One region of the Pseudomonas sp. BIGb0558 genome, then DNA from elsewhere that is predicted to be linked to it. Evidence: predicted binding sites of a transcription regulator. Region 1 holds the regulator's gene; each other region holds the start of a gene.

Region 1 (3,193 bases):
TCATCAGTTGGTCAGCCGGGCTGTCAGCGTGCAAATGCAGGAAGAACCCAGTGAGGAAGCGATGGCCGACATGTTCGCTGACCTCTACCACAGCCCGAACAAACGAGTCGGCTGAGGTCAACATGAACACAGTGCAAAGTATCTACATCGATGGTCTGCCAGCAGTTCCCGCGGCCAACTTATGTAGCCTGCGTCTAAGCAAGACAAGGTAAAGAAATAAAATGGGCAGCATGCATCCCGTACAGGTGATCGCGGTGACCGGCGGCAAAGGTGGCGTCGGGAAAACTAACGTGTCAGTGAATTTGTCCCTGGCCCTGGCAGAGCTTGGCCGTCGGGTCATGCTGCTGGATGCTGACCTGGGTCTGGCGAACGTCGACGTTCTGCTGGGACTGACGCCCAAACATACCCTGGCCGATGTGATCGAAGGCCGCTGTGAGCTGCGCGACGTGCTGTTGCAGGGCCCCGGCGGGATTCGTATCGTGCCGGCTGCCAGCGGCACCCAGAGCATGGTGCACCTGAGCCCGGCGCAACACGCCGGCCTGATTCAGGCGTTCAGCGACATCGGCGACAACCTCGACGTGCTGGTGATCGACACCGCCGCCGGGATCGGCGAGTCCGTGGTCAGCTTCGTGCGCGCAGCCCAGGAAGTGCTGCTGGTGGTGTGCGATGAACCCACCTCGATCACCGACGCCTACGCCCTGATCAAACTGCTCAACCGTGACTACGGCATGAACCGCTTCCGCGTACTGGCCAACATGGCTCAAAGCCCGCAAGAGGGGCGCAATCTGTTCGCCAAGTTGACCAAGGTCACGGATCGCTTCCTCGATGTCGCCTTACAATACGTCGGCGCAGTTCCCTACGACGAGTGCGTACGCAAGGCCGTGCAAAAGCAGCGTGCGGTCTATGAAGCGTTCCCGCGTTCGAAGTGCGCATTGGCGTTCAAGGCTATTGCCCAGAAGGTCGATACCTGGCCGTTGCCCGCCAATCCCCGGGGGCATCTGGAGTTTTTCGTCGAGCGTTTGGTGCATCAGACGAGCGCAGGACCGGTGCTATGACAGCCAGCGGCTACAACCTTTACAAGAAGTCGGCACGTGACAGTCAGGTCGAGTTGATCGAGCGCTACGCGCCTCTGGTCAAGCGCATTGCCTATCACTTGCTGGCACGCCTGCCAGCCAGCGTCCAGGTCGAGGACTTGATCCAGGCCGGGATGATCGGCTTGCTCGAAGTGTCGACCAAGTACGACGCGAGCAAGGGCGCAAGTTTCGAGACATACGCGGGTATCCGTATCCGTGGGGCCATGCTCGATGAAGTGCGTAAAGGTGATTGGGCGCCGCGTTCCGTGCACCGCAATACGCGGATGGTGAGTGACGCAATTCGCTCAATTGAAGCAAAAACCGGTCGCGACGCTAAAGATCACGAAGTTGCGGCCGAACTCCAATTGAGTCTCGACGATTACTACGGGATTTTGAACGATACCTTGGGCAGCCGCCTGTTCAGTTTCGACGACCTTTTACAGGACGGCGAACATGAAGGGTTGCACGAGGACGGCGCGAGTGCCCATCTCGAACCGTCGCGCGATCTGGAAGATGAACGCTTCCAGACTGCGCTGGCGGACGCGATTGCCAATTTGCCGGAGCGTGAGCGACTGGTGTTGGCGCTGTACTACGACGAAGAGCTGAACCTCAAGGAAATCGGTGAGGTCCTGGGAGTCAGCGAATCGCGGGTCAGCCAGTTACACAGCCAGTGCGCAGCCCGCTTGCGGGGGCGTTTGGGAGAGTGGCGAGCGCGCTGACAGGCAGTGTGGGGACACTGCGAACGATACCGTCCAGGCCTTGCGCCCGGACGGGCTTGGCCCGTGGTGCGCCCCCGGTAGTCCTTTTTGTGTAACGCCTGTTGATTGATATGGCGCGCCCAGGTGCTGGGCGCGTTTAAGACTGCTTGGAGGTCGAATTGGACAAGAACATGAAAATCCTCATCGTTGATGACTTCTCAACGATGCGGCGGATCATAAAAAACCTGTTGCGTGACCTTGGGTTCACTAACACGGTCGAGGCGGATGACGGCATTACGGCGATTCCGATCCTCAACAGCGGGAGCATCGACTTTCTGGTAACGGACTGGAACATGCCGGGCATGACCGGTATCGATCTGCTGCGCCACGTGCGCGCTGATGAAAAACTGCGCAGCCTGCCTGTGCTGATGGTGACCGCTGAAGCCAAGCGTGAACAGATCATCGAAGCCGCCCAGGCCGGGGTCAACGGCTACGTGGTCAAGCCATTCACTGCACTGGCCTTGAAAGAGAAGATCGAAAAAATCTTCGAACGCATCGGTCATTGATGCTGCCACGGGGGAGCTATGGAGCATAAAGAATCATCGCAGGCCGACTTCGAGTCGACCCTGAAAAAACATGCTCATCAACTCGTCGAAAGCCTTGAGAAAGGCCAGTTCGGTGACGCGGTGCAGTTAATCCATGAGCTCAACCAGACCCGTGACCGCGGCCTGTACCAGGAAGTGGGCAAGCTCACCCGTGAGTTGCACAGTGCGATCGTCAATTTCCAGATTGACCCGCACATGCCCCAGGCCGAAGAAATCTCGCAGATCACTGATGCCACCGAACGCCTGTCCTATGTGGTCAGGCTGACTGAGGCGGCGGCCAACCGCACCATGGACCTGGTGGAAAACGCCACGCCTCTGGTCAACGGCATGGCCAGTGAAGCCAAGGCCCTGAGCAACGATTGGGGCCGGTTCATGCGTCGGGAAGTGGGCGCTGAAGAGTTTCGTGAACTGGCGCGTCGGGTCGAGGGCTTTTTGTCCCGCAGCGAGCAGGAAAACCGCACGGTTTCCAGCAACCTCAATGACATTCTGCTGGCCCAGGATTACCAGGACCTCACCGGTCAGGTGATCAAGCGCGTGACCCAATTGGTCACCGAAGTGGAAAGCAACCTGCTCAAACTGGTGTTGATGGCGGGTCAGGTTGACCGGTTTGCCGGCATCGAACATGACCGCGAAGCGATCCTTTCTGAAAAAGATCCACAAAAACACCTCGCCAAGGGTGAAGGTCCGCAGATTCATGCCGATAAACGTGAAGACGTTGTATCCGGGCAAGACGACGTAGACGATTTGCTGTCCAGTTTAGGCTTCTAAGGAGCACACCCATGAGCTTCGGCGCCGATGAAGAAATCCTTCAGGATTT
Region 2 (3,193 bases), on a different contig from region 1:
TTCAGCGGCCTTGCGGATGTGCGACACCATGGTCGACAGCGCTTCGCCCATCTGGTTGAAACTGCGGGCCAACTGGCCGATTTCGTCATGACTGGAAACGTTCAGGCGCGCACTCAAATCACCAGCGCCCAGGGCTTCGGCCTGACGCACCAAGTCGCCCAACGGCTGCAACTTGCTGCGCAGCAGCCAGACCGCAGCGCCCACCGCCAGCAACATCGCGAGCAAGCTGCCGATCACCAGGCGAATGCCCACCGACCAGGTCACCGCGCGAATTTCGGCTTTCGGCATGCTCGCCACCACCGACCACGGGCCGCCTTCAAACGGCACCGCGACGCTGTAGAAGTCTTCGTTCTTGTCGCTCCAGAAGCGGCCTTTGCCGGGTTTGGCGGCCAGGTCGAGCATCACCGGGATCGCCTGGTCGAGCGCCTGCACACCCGCCGGCGGCACCAGCCAGTGTTTCTGTTCATCCAGCAGCGCCAGGGAGCCGGTCTGGCCGATGCGGAAGCGCTTGAGGTTGTCGAACTGGGCGTTCTGCGCATCGGTGTAGTCGAAGCCGACAAACAGCACCGCAATCACTTTGCCGCTGGCGTCACGCACCGGGCTGTATTGGGTCATGTAGGAGCGATCAAACAACACCGCGCGGCCGACGTAGCCCTGCCCGCCGAGCAAACGCTGATAGGCCGGGTGCTGGTGATCCAGCGCCGTACCGATGGCGCGGCTGCCGTCCTGTTTGGTCAGGGAGGTACTGACGCGGATAAAGTCCTCGCCACTGCGTACGAACAAGGTCGCCACGCCGCCGGACATCTGCTTGAACTCGTCGACTTCAGCGAAGTTGTTGTTCAGCACTTCCTCGCCCAGGTACAGGCCCGGGGTCTGCACGCCCGCCACCGTCACCGGTTGGTCGGGGCGCGTGCTCAAGCCAGCGCTGAAGCGCTTTTCAAACAGCCCGCTCAAACGCTGGGTACTTTCGCGCAGGGTGCTGTGGAAGGTATTGAGTTGGTCGGCCAGCAACCGGGCCTCGCTGGCCAGGTGTTCCTCGCGGGTGTCGAGGTTGGCGGAGTCCAGCGAACGCAAGGCGAACACCGTGCTGCCGCTGATGACGACCGCCAGTATCACGGCGAGGGCAAGCCCCAGTTGGGAGGCGATCCGGGCGCGAGGTTGAGACATGAAGGCTCCTGGCCGAGGCCAGGATCATCCTGATCTCATAGCGCTGCTCGGCAAAATTCTAATAGGGGAAACGTTGTAGAACGCTAGTTCCAACAACCCTACTTCGGCGGGCAAGCTCAATACTTGAGCAATTCGCAGGGGTATCACGCAAACGATTGCTCCGAGGCGCGCAAACACCTCAATCGAGGCGCTCCACCCGGGGCAATTCCATCGCCTGCACCTCGCCCTGGAGAAAGTCCGCCAAGCGTCGCAAACGCTCGCCTCCGGGCCGGGTTTTCGGCCACACCAAGTAGTAATTTTCCCCACTGGCCACGGCGGTGGGCCATGGCAGGCTCAAGCGGCCCTGGGCGACGTCTTCGGCCACCATCAGCAAGTCGCCCATGGATACGCCGTACCCTCGGGCGGCGGCGATCATGCCCAACTCCAAGGTGTCGAACACCTGCCCGCCCTTGAGCGAAACCTGGGATGACAGCCCCATGCGCTCGAGCCAGTAGCGCCAGTCGCGACGGTCGGGCGTCGGGTGCAGCAATTCGGCAGTGGCCAGCCGCGTGACATCCCAGGGGCCGTCGCTCAACAGGTTCGGCGCGCCCACCGGAATCAGCAACTCGGGGAACAGGTAGCTCGCCTCCCAGTCCGGCGGAAAATGGCCATTGCTCAGCAACACCGCGCAATCAAACGGCTCCTGGTTGAAGTCCACTTCATCGATGCTCATCCAGGCGCTGGTCAGTTGCACTTCATTGCCCGGCTGCAAGTGCCGGAAGCGACTGAGGCGCGCCAGCAACCAGCGCATGGTCAGGGTGGACGGGGCCTTCATGCGCAGGATGTCGTCTTCCGCATTCAACGTATGGCAGGCGCGCTCCAAGGCCGCAAAGCCTTCGCGCACGCCCGGCAGCAGCAGGCGCGCCGCCTCGGTGAGCTGCAAGGTGCGGCCGCTGCGCTGGAACAGGCGGCAGGCGAAATGCTCCTCCAGGGTACGAATGTGCCGGCTCACCGCACTTTGGGTGATCGACAACTCTTCCGCCGCGCGGGTGAACGAGTTGTAGCGGGACGCGGCTTCAAAGGCGCGCAAGGCGTAAAGAGGAGGAAGACGACGAGACATGGCGAAAGCTCCGACGGCGCAATATCGAAACCCTACCAGAATCATTCAGGCATGAGTTTTAATCATGCTAACCATCGGATTTATCCCTTTGTGCAAAGCGCTGTGAGCGCCGAGAATCAACCCTTCCACCCTTCCCTGACTTTTTGAGCGTGATGATCATGCAGCATCCGGCACGTACCGAACTCTGGGCCATTCTGCGGCTGTCAGGGCCGCTGATTGCCTCACAGTTGGCCCACATGCTGATGGTGCTGACCGACACCCTGATGATGGCCCGCCTGAGCCCCGAGGCCCTGGCCGGCGGCGGCCTGGGGGCGGCGAGCTATTCGTTCGTGTCGATTTTCTGCATCGGCGTGATCGCAGCCGTGGGCACCCTGGTCGCGATCCGCCAGGGCGCGGGCGACATCGAAGGCGCCACCCGGCTGACCCAGGCCGGGCTGTGGCTGGCCTGGTTGATGGCGCTGGTGGCCGGTTTGCTGCTGTGGAACCTCAAGCCGGTGCTGCTGATGTTCGGCCAGACCGAAACCAACGTCGCCTCCGCCGGCCAGTTCCTGACCATCCTGCCGTTCGCCCTGCCCGGCTACCTGACGTTCATGGCCCTGCGCGGCTTCACCAGCGCTATCGGCAAAGCCACGCCGGTGATGGTCATCAGCCTGGGCGGCACGGTGATCAACTACCTGCTCAACCATGCCCTGATCGAAGGCATGTTCGGCCTGCCGAAACTCGGGCTGGTGGGCATCGGCCTGGTCACGGCCATCGTCGCCAACTGCATGGCCCTGGCGCTGATCTGGTACATCAAATACAACCGCGCCTACGACGCCTATCCGCTGCGCAAGGGCCTGCTGCGGCCCAACCTGCATTACCTGCGGGAACTGTGGCGCCTGGGCCTGCCGATTGGCGGCACCTATGCGGTGGAAGTCGGGCTGTTTG
Region 3 (3,193 bases), on a different contig from region 1:
TATCAACATAATGATGGAGAATACCTATAGCTATAAGGTTCTTGGCCTGTGCATCGTCGGGATATTCTTCTAGAAACTTTTGTGCCGTAGCCCTCCAGCCTTCAATGCGTCGAGAGGCTAGGAGGTGAATGTGCGCGATACGAACAGCCTGGTTCAATTGGAGTCGTTCGCTGAATTGGTCAAACGGATCTAAAAAAGTATCTTCATTATGATATTTAATACGAGCGGCTTGTAAAATAAATCCTGCTAAAATTTCGTTGTCGGGGTACTCAAGAATTTTTTCATACCCATATTCCAGCGCTTTGTCACAGTCATCCTGAAGGATATATGCCAATGCCTTGAATGCTACAGCCCGCTTGTCATCAGGTGCGTAAGTACAAGCTTCGAGAAGGAGGTTTGGAGCTTTAGCAATATTTCCCAACTGATACTGGCAGAGAGCAATATTTGCTTTAATACGAAACTTTAAAAGATCACTGAGATTGTCTTTCTGATCTGCTAAAAGCTTTTCAAATGACCCTAGCGCTGATTTTATAGCCCCAGAATTCATTTGTTCTCGATAGTGATCAACTTGACGATCAAATTCAGTTTGAAGATCTCCAGCCACACCTTGGGCTAAAGCTGCGTACTGAACTGCACTTGACTTGGAGAGAGCCTCAGCAATCGTGTCAATATCATTTATTGTCACAGGGCCGCTATTTGGCCCATTGATAGCAACGCTCAAATTTTTCGCTGAGACGTTTGTGGCAATAGACTTCCGTCCTAGGCGATTGATGAGATCCCTAATACCCACTACTTTTTCTCTTTGTTATGATTGATCGTAATGTTGCCAGAGTTCTTCCCGTTCAAAGCTGCGGAGCCGTTGTCTGCTCTGACATTTACATTTCGATTCCGCACGAACTTAATGCTCACTACAACTATCAAGCACAGCGCCAACGCGCCGCCCAAGATCAATTCAGGGTTCTCAGCCAAGGAAAAGCTCATTCCAGTACGCCTCCAGTCGTCATTCGAAACCTAATCGTACCCGAGAGGGTAGCTATGTGCCATTCAGTATCGTTAGGGAGTACCCATGCTGGCGCGTGAGCACTTAGCGTAGACGTTTCGGGGCACAGAATGAGGCTATTCAAGCCCATATAGGTGGCTGATAAGGTCGAAGGAAATACGTGGTCGACCTAGCGCGCTTCCACACCTGCATGCCCCATGGCGATCTTCTGAGTAGCGGGTTACAAGCCGGCCTGGGTGATTTTCACAAGCTCGTGGCCAACTGTGCCGGCGGACATCCATGATGTACGAAGCAAAAAGCGCTGACGCTAAACGACTCGGTAATTACTTGAGCACCACCAGATTCCGGTCAAATTTGCAGTGCTGATAGCCGCATCTGGAATTGAAGGTCTCCTCGAACGTCTGCTCTTGGCCGATTCTGTTGAAAAGTCGGTTTTTTCAGAATGCCGTAGGATGGATCGGTGAAAGCGCCTTTTCGGCACGCTTCTACGTGAAATCTCAGCCTGAAAGGCTATGCGGACATTCAGGATTTCAATCTCCGACGCGTACTTTCTGCTTTAGAAAACACGGCCGACTTTTTCAACAGAATCGGCCGTTAACAACCTAAAGCCCCACCCAACACCGCCGATAACCTCCTACCACCAATCAACCCCCACTCCCCTGCACCTGATTCGCTCCCCGCATGCCCGTATGGCACGTCGCATGCTTGCCTCACCCCGGCCCGCCCACATGGAGTACGAGTGAATGCCTGCCCAAGCCCGTTTCGTCGAGCACTACCGCAAAGCCGACCGCATCATGCTCGCCCTGATCTGGCTGATGGCCCTGTTCTCCCTGGGCCTGGCGTTCTGGCACGACACACTGCTGCAAGCGCTCTTCATAGGCGGCGGCACCAGCGTGGTGCTTACCCTGGCCTATCGCGTCATCGGCGGCACTCGCCTGATGCGTTGCGCACTTGGCATCGGCCTGATGGTGATGGCGGCACTGCACATCAACCAAGCCGAGGGTGTCATCGAATCGCACTTCGGTATCTTCGCGCTGCTGGCGGTGCTGACGTTCTACCGTGACTGGCTGCCTATCCTGGTGGCCGCCGTCACTATCGCTGTGCATCACGTGGTGTTCCATGCCTTGCAGCACCAGGGTTTCCCGGTGTTTGTGATGGAGCATCACGGTGGCTGGAGCATGATTTTCGTCCACGCGTTCTACGTGGTGATGGAGACGGTCGCCCTGCTCTACCTCGCGGTGCACAGCCAGACCGAAGCGGTAGAAAGCCAGGAAATGCTCGAAAAAATGCTCGCCGTCACCACCCGGTTCAGCGGTGAGGCCGCCAAGGGCAACGCGGAAAAAGTCCATGTGTCCCTTGCCACCCGTTTCGACCACTTTCTAACCCAGATCACCGGCCTGATCGACGGTGTCGCCCGCGACTCCCACGGCCTCGGGCAACTCGGCCAGGAACTGGCCCACGCCAGCGGCACCCTGGAAACAGGCGCGCGCCACCAACTGGCGGAAATCGCGCAAATGACCGGTTCCATGCAGCGCATGGAAGACGCCATGGGTCATATCGCTGTGCACGTGGAGCATGCCGTCGAGCACGCGGGTCAAGCCAGCCAGCAGATCATCCGTGGCCAGGAAAGCGTCGGCCGCGCCCAGCAGGAAATCACCCAACTCGCCACCCGCCTCCACGACACCAACGAGACGGTGCAAGGGCTGGCCGTGCAGGCCGAACAGATCGGCTCGGTGCTGGAGGTCATCAACAGCATCGCCAACCAGACCAACCTGCTGGCCCTCAACGCCGCCATCGAAGCCGCCCGCGCGGGTGAGCAAGGGCGCGGGTTTGCCGTGGTCGCCGATGAGGTGCGCAGCCTGGCGCAGCGCACGGCGGTGTCGACCCAGGAGATCAAGACAATTATTGAAGGGTTGCAACACGGCAGCCGGCGGGCGGTTGAAGCCATGCACGACAGCCGCCAAGGCGTGGAGCGCTGCGTGGAAGACAGCCAAGTGGCAGTGGAGATGCTGCGGGCGGTGGGCAATGATATTTCGCAGATTGATCAGCTGAATGGGCGGATTGTGTCGACCACTCGGGAGCAATCCACGGCGAATGTGGAAATTGTGGGGCGGCTGCAGTCAGTGCAGAGCATCGCGCAGAATACGGCGCAGGATGTGGAGACGCTGGCCCGGAGCAGCGAGCGCTTGCCAC
Region 4 (3,193 bases), on a different contig from region 1:
CACGGCTTCACGCGAGCCAATCTGCAGCGAGGTGATCATTTTGTGGATCTCTTCCGCCGACTCCTGGGTGCGGTGTGCCAGGTTGCGCACTTCATCCGCCACTACGGCAAATCCGCGTCCGGCTTCACCCGCCCGTGCGGCTTCAATCGCGGCGTTGAGGGCCAGCAGGTTGGTTTGCTGGGAGATGCCTTTGATCACATCCAGGATGTGCCCGATGTTGTCGGTACTGGCGTTCAGGGTTTCAATCTGAGTGCAGGACAGGCTGATTTTCTGCGACAGTTCCGACATCGCCAGGATGGTTTTCTCCACCACTTTGCGGCCGTCATCGGCCTGCTCGCTGGCACCGCTGGCGTGCTGCGAAGCATCGGCGGCGTTGCGCGCGATTTCCTGGGTGGCGGCCCCCAGTTCGTTGATCGCCGCGGCCACGCTGTTGGTGCGGGCGCTTTGTTCGTCGGAACCGATGATCGATGCGTTGGACGAGGCCATTACCCGCTGGGACAGGTCGTGCACCTGGCGGGTGGCCGAGGACACTTCGGAAATTGACGCATGAATACGCTCGACGAACTGGTTGAAAGCGCTGCCCAAGTCGCCGAACTCATCTTTGCTTTCCACCGTCAGGCGGCGGGTCAAATCACCCTCGCCCTGGGCGATGTCCTGCATGGCGCGGCCCATGGTGGTCAGGGGACGCATCAGGACCTGGATCAGCAGGCTCAGGAACACTGCAATGGCGGCGACCGCGATGAACATGGCGATCAATGCCGAGGTGCGGAACTTGCCCAATGGTGCGTAGGCCTTGTCTTTGTCGATCGACAGGCCGATGTACCAGTCTGCATTCGGCAATCCGCTGATCGGGGTGAAGGACAGGATCCGGTCCTGCCCATTGAGCACCACTTCCTGATTGACCTTCTCGATGCGCACGTTGCTGCCAGGGTAGATGTCCTTGAGGTTTTTCATCACCTGGTCCTGATCCGGGCTGACGATCACCTGGCCGTCACCGCTGACCAGAAACGCATGGCCGATACCGCCAAAATCCACCGAGTTGATGATCTTCACCAGGGTTTGAAGGCTCAGGTCACCACCGACCACGCCGAGCAATTCGCCATTCTTTTTCACCGGCATCGCGATGGTCACGATCAGCCCACCGACTGCGGCCATGTAGGGCGGCGTGAGCATGGTCTTGTCGGCTGCGACGGCTTGCTTGTACCAGGGACGCTGACGCGGGTCATAGCCATCAGGCATTTTGGCATCGGGCCGTTGGGTGAACACGCCGTTGGTTGAACCGACGTAGGTGAACTGGAAGTTGGAGGTAAATGCCGACTGGTCGACCAACCCCGCAAGATCGGCAGCGCTGCCTTGATGGGCGACGTTTTGCGCCAGGCTTTCCAGCACCAGCACACGGCCACTGAGCCAGTTCTGCACACTGCTGGCGGTCAGTTCACCGGATTGCTGAATCGAAGACTCCAGGTTTTGCCTGATGGTGTTGCGCTGCAGGTAGTCGTTGTAGAACGTGAATAACGCGAAGGCCAGAACCACAACGCCTGACGCGGCCAACAGAATTTTATGACTGAACTTGAGATTCATTTCATTGACTTCTTTTTGCCAAAAGGGGGTGAGCGTGCCGGATGCAACATTCCATGTAACGGTATAGGCAGACTCTGCGACTGCTCTATTTCGGTGCACGCATGGCTCGTCAGGCTTTCGGCCACTCCAGGATAAATCTTAGGAATTTGTGAGAAGCATCCGCTTTTAACGTCAGAAGCCGACCGGCGGTAGCCATGTAACGCCAGGAGTTGCAAAATTTTTCCACCTTGTCGACAATGCGACTAATTATCATTTGTGACGCTTTGCCAGGCCGTGTGAATGCCCTCTTCCGAGTACGCAGTACAGACGCTTTACAGCAACCATCACGGCTGGCTCAACACCTGGTTGCGCAGCCGCCTGGGTAACGCCGCGGATGCTGCGGACCTGGCCCAGGACACATTCGTGCGCCTGCTGCAAAAAACCGAACGCTTCGAACTCAAGGCCCCTCGCGCCTTCCTGCGCACCATCGCCCGGGGCTTGGTGATCGATCACTGGCGCCGCGAAGAAATCGAACGGGCTTATCTGGAATCCATCGCCCATTTGCCCGAAGCCGTGGCACCGAGCACTGAGGAGCGTGCGTTGATTCTGGAATTGCTGGAGTCCATCGCCCGACTTCTGGACGGGCTCAAGCCCAAGGTGCGTAAGGCGTTTTTACTGGCTCAGTGCGACGGCCTGACTTACAAGCAGATTGCGCAGCAGATGGGCGTGTCGTTGCGCTCGGTGGAACGGTATGTCGCCGAGGCGCTGTATCACTGTTATGTACTGCGGTATGAGGCATGACTTCGAGGGATAACGCGGCACGCGCAGGAATCGATCCGCAAGTGGTCAAGCAGGCCATCAGCTGGATGCTGCGCTTGCGTAACAATCGCGCCAATGTCCGCCTGAAGATGCAATGCGAGCACTGGCGCGAGGCTCATCATGAACACGAGCTGGCCTGGCAACGGGTGCAGGCTTTGCAACATGAATTGAGCAGCCAACTGGCGGCAATTCCCGGGGCCCATGTGGCGCTGGAGAGCAGCGCCCAGCAGCTCGGGCGCCGGCAAGCGTTGAAGGTGTTGTCGGGTGTGCTGTTAATGGGGTCGGCGGCCTGGGTCAGCCGGGACCTTACCGGCTGGCAACGCTGGACCTCGGACCTGGCCACCACCACCGGCGAACGCCGCAGCGTGCAATTGCCGGACGGCACACGCCTGCAGCTCAATACCGACAGCGCAGTGGACCTGGACTTCAATCCGCAGCAACGCTTGATCACGCTGGTACGCGGGGAAATCCTGGTGACCTGTGCCGCGGCTGCGACTGCACCGCTGCTGGTTCGCAGCCGCCATGGTTTGTTTGAAGGCATCGACGGGCGTTTTGTCGTACGCCAGGACAGCGACTGCACCCGATTGAGCGTCACCTCAGGCAACGTGGCGATTCACTCGCCGCACACCGCAGACGGCCTTTTCACTCAGGTGCATGCAGGAGAAAGCTACCTGGTGCGTCAGAACGAGGCCATCCTCGCGCCGCCTCTGGATATGGACGCCGGGGCCTGGGCAGATGGATTGATCGTCACCCGTAACATGCGCCTTGCCGACTTCCTGGCAGAGGTGGGGCGCTATCGCCATGGGTATCTGGG

Evidence for each region. Region 1 encodes FliA, which starts transcription of late flagellar genes. Its sites were predicted from a motif close to CTAAAGTTTNNNNNNNNNNNGCCGNTAA; they were not measured.
Region 2: M2400_RS02110 (methyl-accepting chemotaxis protein) is a predicted target of FliA. The motif match lies at 1,268-1,295, and genes of this name have one in related genera.
Region 3: M2400_RS33415 (methyl-accepting chemotaxis protein) is a predicted target of FliA. The motif match lies at 1,603-1,630, and genes of this name have one in related genera.
Region 4: M2400_RS06045 (methyl-accepting chemotaxis protein) is a predicted target of FliA. The motif match lies at 1,696-1,723, and genes of this name have one in related genera.

Annotation. Positions count from the first base shown of each region.
Region 1 is NZ_JANUEW010000011.1:88,406-91,598, forward strand. It holds gene flhF (flagellar biosynthesis protein FlhF) at 1-115, shown strand, start outside; gene fleN (flagellar synthesis regulator FleN) at 222-1,055, shown strand; gene fliA (RNA polymerase sigma factor FliA) at 1,052-1,792, shown strand; gene M2400_RS15615 (chemotaxis response regulator CheY) at 1,963-2,337, shown strand; gene M2400_RS15620 (protein phosphatase CheZ) at 2,356-3,144, shown strand; gene M2400_RS15625 (chemotaxis protein CheA) at 3,156-3,193, shown strand, end outside.
Region 2 is NZ_JANUEW010000001.1:450,295-453,487, forward strand. It holds gene M2400_RS02110 (methyl-accepting chemotaxis protein) at 1-1,167, opposite strand, end outside; gene M2400_RS02115 (LysR substrate-binding domain-containing protein) at 1,346-2,266, opposite strand; gene M2400_RS02120 (NorM family multidrug efflux MATE transporter) at 2,419-3,193, shown strand, end outside.
Region 3 is NZ_JANUEW010000016.1:44,341-47,533, reverse strand. It holds gene M2400_RS19440 (PIN domain-containing protein) at 1-790, opposite strand, end outside; gene M2400_RS33415 (methyl-accepting chemotaxis protein) at 1,744-3,193, shown strand, end outside.
Region 4 is NZ_JANUEW010000002.1:611,784-614,976, forward strand. It holds gene M2400_RS06045 (methyl-accepting chemotaxis protein) at 1-1,581, opposite strand, end outside; gene M2400_RS06050 (sigma-70 family RNA polymerase sigma factor) at 1,861-2,361, shown strand; gene M2400_RS06055 (FecR domain-containing protein) at 2,358-3,193, shown strand, end outside.